One region of the Streptomyces canus genome, then DNA from elsewhere that is predicted to be linked to it. Evidence: riboswitches for the same ligand, from Rfam matches in the RefSeq annotation. Region 1 holds a riboswitch; the other holds the start of a gene.

Region 1 (3,788 bases):
CTGTCTCAACTCCAGCTTTCTTTGGACGCTTCCTACGCCAAAACCAGAATTTCGGCATACCGCCTCCTCATCGAAAAATCGCGAGCGCCACCAGAAGTCCAATCTGGATAACAAGCAACATGACGCTCACTTCGTAAAGAAAGGCGAATTTCTCAATCTTCACCTTATTTCCTTGGTAAGCAGCATCTAGTTTCCTGGCCATGTCGGCCCTCACGTGGTTGAGACTCCCTGGCGGGGGATCAAGAATGGCCCTGATCGATGGGCCGACATCCCAGTCAGAAGGTTTGAGGATTGACAAACACAAGATGCCGATTATAACCATGACCGCGATAGCCAACCCTGCAAGCACCTTGCCAGGAGTAGCCAAGTTTGCAACCTGAAATCTGCTCGCGGCAGCCGCAAAAGACGTCCCGAGCGCAGAGACTGAGAGCAAATTGCTTGCCCGAAGTCGCTGATTTGTGACAGTGGCGTCCTGGATTTGCAATCCGCGCAGAGCCGCCTCGTATGCCATTAGGGCAATTCCTGATTCTTTCTCTGCTCTGGACTTTTCCTCAGCAGTCGTCATGCCTCATGGTGTTCCCTTGCGAAGGTAGTCGCCTGCTTGGGTAGTCCAATTGGGCTATGTCACGGTGTCTGAAGCGCCGAGACCGCCCTAAGGGTGGCTCAACCACTGGCCCCTCACGACGCGGGCAGCCCTCCGCCCCCTGTTGCTGTAATGACGCCCTGAGTAAGCACACGGGCCCCGCAGCCGCGCATGGTGGTCCCCCGCTTCCGGCCCCGCGGGCCGCATGGCACGCCGAGTCAGCGGCCGCCGACTAGCGGACGTCAGGCGGTGGCCATCCGGTACTCGCCGACCTCGGGAGCCCAGTCGGAGGTGATCGGCGCGATGGGCTCGTTGCCGACGGCCTGCTCGTCGGTCTCGCTCTCGCCCGGCTTGGCGGTCGCGTCGATGTCGCTGTGCTCGTTGCTCATGCGGTCAGCATGGGAGGCGGCTGCGGCCCTTCCGGCCAGCTCGTCAACAGGGTGCCGTCGGTCTCGTCGGTGAGGGTGACGTGCGACTGAGTAAAGTTTCCGTGGGGTCGACGCAGTTGTGCGCGCTACCCCCTCATCGCCCCATTAGCCGCGCATGACCGCAGTTGGCCATTTCGCTCAGCCGTAGTTGCCTAACGTGGTCTCGACCTGGCAACTGCACGCCAGGAAGTCCGAAGCCGCCCTGCCCTCGGGAAGGGGGGCGGGGCGGCCCCGTGATCAGCAGGCGCGGAGGGGCCTACTGACGTCAGGCTGGGTCCTCTGCGATGCAGTGGGCGCACGGCTGCCACCTCGCGGGCACCCCGCCGTCAACCGGGAAAGTCAGCAACTTCCCGCCGCGGTAACCGCGCTGGAACCAGTCGCAGTCGGTGTTGGCGTGGTAGAAGTCGCTCGCATCCGTGGTAATGAACTCGGGGTCGACTTCCCACGTGCCGGGGCGCATGTAGCGGCCGTACCCGTCGTGTCGTACGCCGGCCAGGATGGTGCCGTCCCTGTCGCCCCTGCGCGTAAGGGTGTCGACGCCGCACGCCTCGGCGAACTCGTAGACGCTGAAGTTGGGGTCGTAGTAGCCGAGGACCTGCGCGGCCACCCACATCGCGTTGGTGCGGACGGCGTTCGTTTCCTTCTCGGTGAGGACGCGGTCCCCCCGATTGGTGTCGCCGGTGCGGCTGTGGCCCGCGCGGTCGCGCCGGTAGGGCGCGTCGGACCAGTCGTGATTGTTGATCTCGCGGGCGAAATCGCGCGCAAGCTTACTGAGAGGCATGGTGTCCGCCGATCGGACGTAGCAGGCGCAATCCCCGACGGATGGCGCCACCGCCCCGATAAGGCGGCTCTGTGAAGGTACGCCCCGATATCGGCCACCACAAGAGCGTGCGCGAGTAGCCGGCCTACGGTCCGGGCGGGCAGTGCATGGAGCGCACCGGTCTTGGATCACAAAGAGAGGGGTCCTGGTCTGGATGCCAGGACGCCTCCCGCCTTGTCCGCGTCTCCTACGGGATCACCGTGAAGCTCAGACCTTCCCGTTGGCGCCTCCGGTGGGTGGTGGAGGTTAGCCGACCGCCGACGTACTCTCGGTCAAGACCTGTTGACGTAGGTCAAGGCCACGAAGATGAAGCTGCCCAGCCCGAGTGCAGCTAGAGCCCCTGTGCTGATGGCCTCGTAGTACGAGACCCCCTCCATCGTTCGACGGAGGATGCCCGCGAAGCATCCGCCGATGATCGCGACCAGTATCGTGATCACGGCTTCAGTCTTCCTGTTCCTCGGGGGCTCGTCCCCGGACCCCGAGAGTTGCGGGTTGTTCTGCGTTGCCGTCATGGCTCGCTCTGCCTTCGTCAGCCGCCTGTGAAGGATGACCTGTCGGATTCGGGCTGACAAAGTTGCCCGGCCGCTGACGCGGCTTCACCCCAAGGGCTGCTCGGCCCGGTCATGGCGTGACCGTCCCGGCGACCCGTCGTGCCTGGGTCCTCCACTCCTGCCGATCCACTCCTGTCGACAGAGCATCCGGGCAGCGGCAGGACTCGGCGTCCGCTCAGATGGCCCCGCCGCCGGTGACGGGGGCTTGTCGTGGAAGAGATCGTGACGCACGCCACCCCAAAAGTCCCAACGGAACCGGACGTTTGTGGGGATGGTCACCACTAACCCGTTCGATTGTGGAAAATGATCAATCCTCCCTGGTCAAACGGGGGTTGACGTTCCGTCAGGCGTGGAGGCGTGAAAGAGGCGCGTTCCGCGGGCGCATCGAGGTCAAGGTGGTCTAACCGGCCTGGCGAGACGGGCATGGAGGTGGTGCACCTTGATGCAAATTTCCATTCGACATGCGGGCAACAGGTTGTAAAAAACGTACAAAAAGTACAGTCACTGGCCGCGCTGCTCCGTGCGGTTGAGGCCGCGGGCGAGCTCCTGGAGGATCTGCGGCTCGGACTTACCAGTCATGTGGGCCAACTGTTTAAGCAGCAGCGCGCACAGAGCCGTCGAACCGTCGGCAACCTGGTCCAGATTCCCGTCTGTGGTGCGGCGGTCCGCCATGTACTTGATCATCAGGTCATTGCCGGACACATAGGCGGTCATCGCCTCGATGCCGAGTCGGATGCGGTCGTAGTCGCTCGTCGTCATCGCGTCACACTTCCACGGATGAGGATCGCGCCGCCACCGTCGCGAACTCGACCCCTGCGAGGGAAGGGGGCGGCACGGCCAAGGGCTTACAGGCCTCTGTCACTGAGTACGCGGCGCGAGTGGTCGTGAGTCTGTCGCGGCGCCAGCGGGAGCAGGCGGTGAAGAGGAGACCGTACGGCACCCGGCGACGGAGGGCCGACGGCGGCACCCCCGGGGCCGGCTCCCCGAACGTCGGAGCCACCTCCTTCGATGAAATGGTGACCAACTACGTCTGCGGGGTGCCGTTCAGGGAGCTGGTCTGTTTCTTCGGCGTCCGCTTCTTTGGCTTGGTTTCCTTCGGTGCTTCCACGGCGCCCACGCGATGGGGACCGCTGGCGAGGATTTCGCTGATGATCTGCTTCCGCACCTCGTCCTGGTGCTGTTCCCCGAGCTTTCCGGCGATGCGTTCAGCGGCAAGGTGGTAGCCGTTCAATACTGGTTGGTCGAAATACCGGTTCAACTGGCCGATCGATTCCTTGTACAGGGTCAAGTAGGTCCGGTTGAGGTAGCCCGACAGAAGGGTGCTGAGCGTCGCGATCGCACCGATGAACCAGCGAACCTGCTCGAACGGCACCCATGCGCCTGCGACGGCAGCACCGACCAAGAGG
Region 2 (3,788 bases), 2.7 Mb from region 1:
CACGACGTCCTGGAGCGCTGGGTGACCCTGGACAACCAGGACCCGGCACCCGTCGAGCTGCTGCGCGCCGACTCCGCCACCTGGACCCTGCCCGACCGCGAGGACGGCTGGCGGCTCTCCCAGCTGCACGGCCGCTGGGCCGCCGAGTCCCTGCTCACGCAGACCCCCCTCACCTACGGCGAGAAGGTCATCGGCAGCCGCCGCGGCCACACCGGGCACCAGCACCTGCCCTGGGTCGCCCTCGACACCGACGCCACCGAGGAGCGCGGCGAGGTCTACGGTGTCGCCCTCGGCTGGTCGGGGTCCTGGCGGATCGCCGTCGCGCAACTGCCCGACGCGCGCGTTCAGATCACCGGGGGCGCCGGATACGACGACTCGGGTCTGCTCCGGCTGGCGGCCGGGGAGTCGTTCACGACCCCTGTCTTCGCCGGTCTCTGGAGCGACAGCGGGTTCGGCGGGGCGAGCCGTGCCTGGCACGCCTACCAGCGGGCGTACGTCATCCCGGGCGCGGACGAGGACCGTCCCGTGCTGTTCAACTCCTGGGAGGCCACGAACTTCGACATCTCCGAGGAGCAGCAGGGCACCCTCGCCCGGCGGGCCGCGGAGATGGGCGTCGAGCTGTTCGTGGTCGACGACGGCTGGTTCGGTGCCCGCACCAGCGACCGGTCCGGGCTCGGCGACTGGGCGCCCAACCCCGACCGCTTCCCGAACGGACTCAAGCCGCTCGCTGAGCACGTGCACGGGCTCGGCATGCAGTTCGGCATCTGGGTCGAGCCGGAGATGATCAACCCGGACAGCGAGCTCTACCGTGCCCACCCGGACTGGGTGCAGTACCAAGCGGGACGAAAGCGGACGGAGTTCCGCAATCAGCTCGTGCTGAACCTCGCGCGCGAGGACGTCCAGGAGTACCTGTGGGGGCAGCTCGACACCCTGCTCTCCTCGGCCCCGATCGACTATGTGAAGTGGGACTTCAACCGCTGCTTCACGGACGCGGGCTGGCCCGGTGACCCCTATCCGCAGCGTCTGTGGGTCGACCATGTACACGGCTTCTATGCCCTTTTGGACCGCTTGCGGGAAGCTCACCCGGGCGTCGCCTTCGAGTCCTGCTCGGGTGGCGGCGGCCGGATCGACCTCGGGGTGCTCAGCCGCACCGACCAGGTGTGGACCTCGGACAACACCGACCCGCTCGACCGCCTGGCCATTCAGTACGGCTTCAGCCAGATCCACCCCGCGCGCGTGATGGCCGCCTGGGTCACCGACAGCCCCAACACCCAGCTCAACGACCGGGTGAGCTCGCTGCGGTTCCGGTTCGTGAGTGCGATGGCCGGGGTGCTCGGGGTCGGCGGGGACCTCGCGGAGTGGACCGAGGAGGAGCTCGCCGAGGCCGGACGGTGGGTGGCTCTCTACAAGGAGATCCGGCCCTTGGTGCAGCGCGGCGACCTCTACCGGCTGCGGCCTCCGCGGGGCGGGCTGAGCGCGGTGCAGTACGCCCTCGGAGACGAGACCGTCGTCCTCGCCTGGCTCCAGGCGCAGCAGTACGGCGAGCCCGTCCCGGCGCTGCGGCTGCGCGGACTCGACCCGACAGCGTCGTATGAATGCCCCGAAACGGGCGAAGTGCACCGAGGGGCCGTACTGCTGCATCACGGACTTCGTACCGGTTTGCGCGGTGACCTCGATGCGACGGTTATCCGACTGCGACGCATCTAGGGCTTCTGTCCGAATTAATAGCTTCCTTCCAATTCCTTCCGGAGTCAGGGTTCCTGTGAATTCGTGACGTGAGGAGCGTCATATCCGTGACGGTGTGTCGCCCGTCATGTTCACGTAATTCGCAGGTTTTTCCAAGGGATTCGGGCCGGGTAACGGGCGTCCGATTCACGCAGGGTGACCGGTAATTCTCTTAAGCGATCAACAGGAACGCATACGCAGGGAACCTCTCACTTGTCCCTTTGCGTCTTGTTCGCTTACGTTCGCCACCGATCCGGTCGGACGCCCAATCCTGCCGCCGAACGGATTCCGCTCACTCACTCACCCGTGCACGGCAGGAGCGGGGGACCCACAGGTAGTTCCGCCTGTTCCGGTCTCCGGAACGGCTTGGGGTTAAGTCGCGTCTCGACGCGGCCGGGCATCTCCAGCCCGCACCCGACAGCTCACCTCGCAGGCGCCGGAGAGGAATTCACCATGCCCGCGAAGGGTAAGCACCGCCGTCCGAAGTCCCAGCGCTTCGTCCGCTCGATAGCCGTCGCCGGAACCGGAGGCGCCGCTCTCGCCCTCCCGCTCATGGGGGCCACCGGCGCGCACGCCGCCACCTCTCAGTCCGTGTCGGAAAAGGCCGTTCAGTCGCTTCCTGTCACGCAGAAGTCCGCCGAAAAGACGGCCGCGAAGAAGAACGCCGCGAAGACCTCGACGGTGCGCACCTATTCGGTGCGCGTCGGCGACTATCTCTCGAAGATCGCCGATGAGCAGAACGTCAGCGGTGGCTGGAAGAAGCTGTACGCCGACAACCGTTCTGCCATCGGCGACGACCCGTCACTGATCCACCCCGGTCTGAAGCTCTCGATCGGCAAGAAGGCCAGGACGGGCACGACGAAGACCGAGTCCTCCGCTTCCTCGTCCTCCTCGAAGGCGAAGAAGACGGAGTCGAAGTCGTCCGCGAATTCGACGGCCGCCACCCAGAGCTCCGCCACCACCAGCTCCAGCGGTTACACCCTGCCGGTCACCGGTGCCACCATCGGCACCGGTTACCGCGTGGCGGGCAGCATGTGGTCCAGCGGCTACCACACCGGCGTCGACTTCGTCGTCCCGACCGGCACCTCGCTGAAGGCCGTGGCCGCGGGCACGGTCGTCTCCGCGGGCTGGGGCGGCGCCTACGGCAACCAGGTCGTCATCAAGCTCAACGACGGCTACTACGCGCAGTACGCCCACCTGTCCCAGCTCTCCGTCTCGGCCGGTCAGACCGTGACCGAGGGCCAGCAGATCGGCCTCTCCGGTGCGACCGGCAATGTCACCGGCCCGCACCTGCACTTCGAGATCCGCACCACGCCGGACTACGGCTCCGACGTGGACCCGGTCGCCTACCTCCGCTCGAAGGGCGTCGCCGTCGGCTGACAACGCCCCCCTGTGCCACCGAAGGCCGGACCCCGATCCCCGGGTCCGGCCTTCGGTGTTCCCGCTGAGCGGCTCTGCGCCTTCATGATCATTTCATTGCGTTCTTGTGGCAGACGTGCTCAGGGCGTCGACAGGCGGGGGAGGGTGGGGACAGAGTGAACTCCGTGGTGGTGCAAGCGCTTTCTGGGGCTTTCGGAGGTCGCTGTGTTGAGAGCTTCGGGCGGCGGAGGGCGATCCGGGCCGGCAACGGGCGGGCTCGACGCGGCGCCAGGAGACTTCAACGGCACCGTCCATCCGGGCGCCCAGGGCACCGCAAGGTGGCGGACCGGATCGTGGCCCTTCCCGGAGGCCGGCACTGATGCACGCCAGGGCCGCCCCGCTGAGCGGGTTCGTCTCCGCGCCCGCCGACCACATCACCGAGTCGCCCGGACCGTGCGCTGCTCGCCGCAATCCACGTACACCAGCTGCCGCCTGGGCGCACAGACTCTTCGTGTGCCCGGGCTCCCGGAAGGAGCCGTCTCCCATGACGACCACGCGTAGAGCCTTCGGATCCCTCGTCGCCGGTTCCGCCCTGGCCGCCCTCGCCCCCGCAGCCGGTGCGAGCGCGTCGCCCCACCACCGTCGCCTCATCGCCCACGACGACTTCCGCCACGGCCTCGGCCGCTGGGCCGTCGAACTGGAGC

What was found. A riboswitch is a leader RNA that binds a small molecule or an ion and turns the genes downstream of it on or off. The one in region 1 is predicted to bind cyclic di-AMP.
Region 2: linked by a shared signal. The riboswitch ahead of OG841_RS07550 (M23 family metallopeptidase) and the one ahead of OG841_RS19320 (hypothetical protein) in region 1 are both predicted to bind cyclic di-AMP.

What each region holds. Positions count from the first base shown of each region.
Region 1 is NZ_CP107989.1:4,305,344-4,309,131, reverse strand. Features, by position in the region: gene OG841_RS19335 (hypothetical protein) at 68-565, opposite strand; gene OG841_RS19330 (hypothetical protein) at 826-972, opposite strand; gene OG841_RS19325 (hypothetical protein) at 1,277-1,792, opposite strand; gene OG841_RS19320 (hypothetical protein) at 2,104-2,343, opposite strand; cyclic di-AMP (ydaO/yuaA leader) riboswitch at 2,351-2,538, opposite strand; gene OG841_RS19315 (hypothetical protein) at 2,884-3,141, opposite strand; gene OG841_RS19310 (TRADD-N-associated membrane domain-containing protein) at 3,407-3,788, opposite strand, start outside.
Region 2 is NZ_CP107989.1:1,614,973-1,618,760, reverse strand. Features, by position in the region: gene OG841_RS07555 (alpha-galactosidase) at 1-1,707, shown strand, start outside; cyclic di-AMP (ydaO/yuaA leader) riboswitch at 2,005-2,176, shown strand; gene OG841_RS07550 (M23 family metallopeptidase) at 2,179-3,105, shown strand; gene OG841_RS07545 (DUF6250 domain-containing protein) at 3,629-3,788, shown strand, end outside.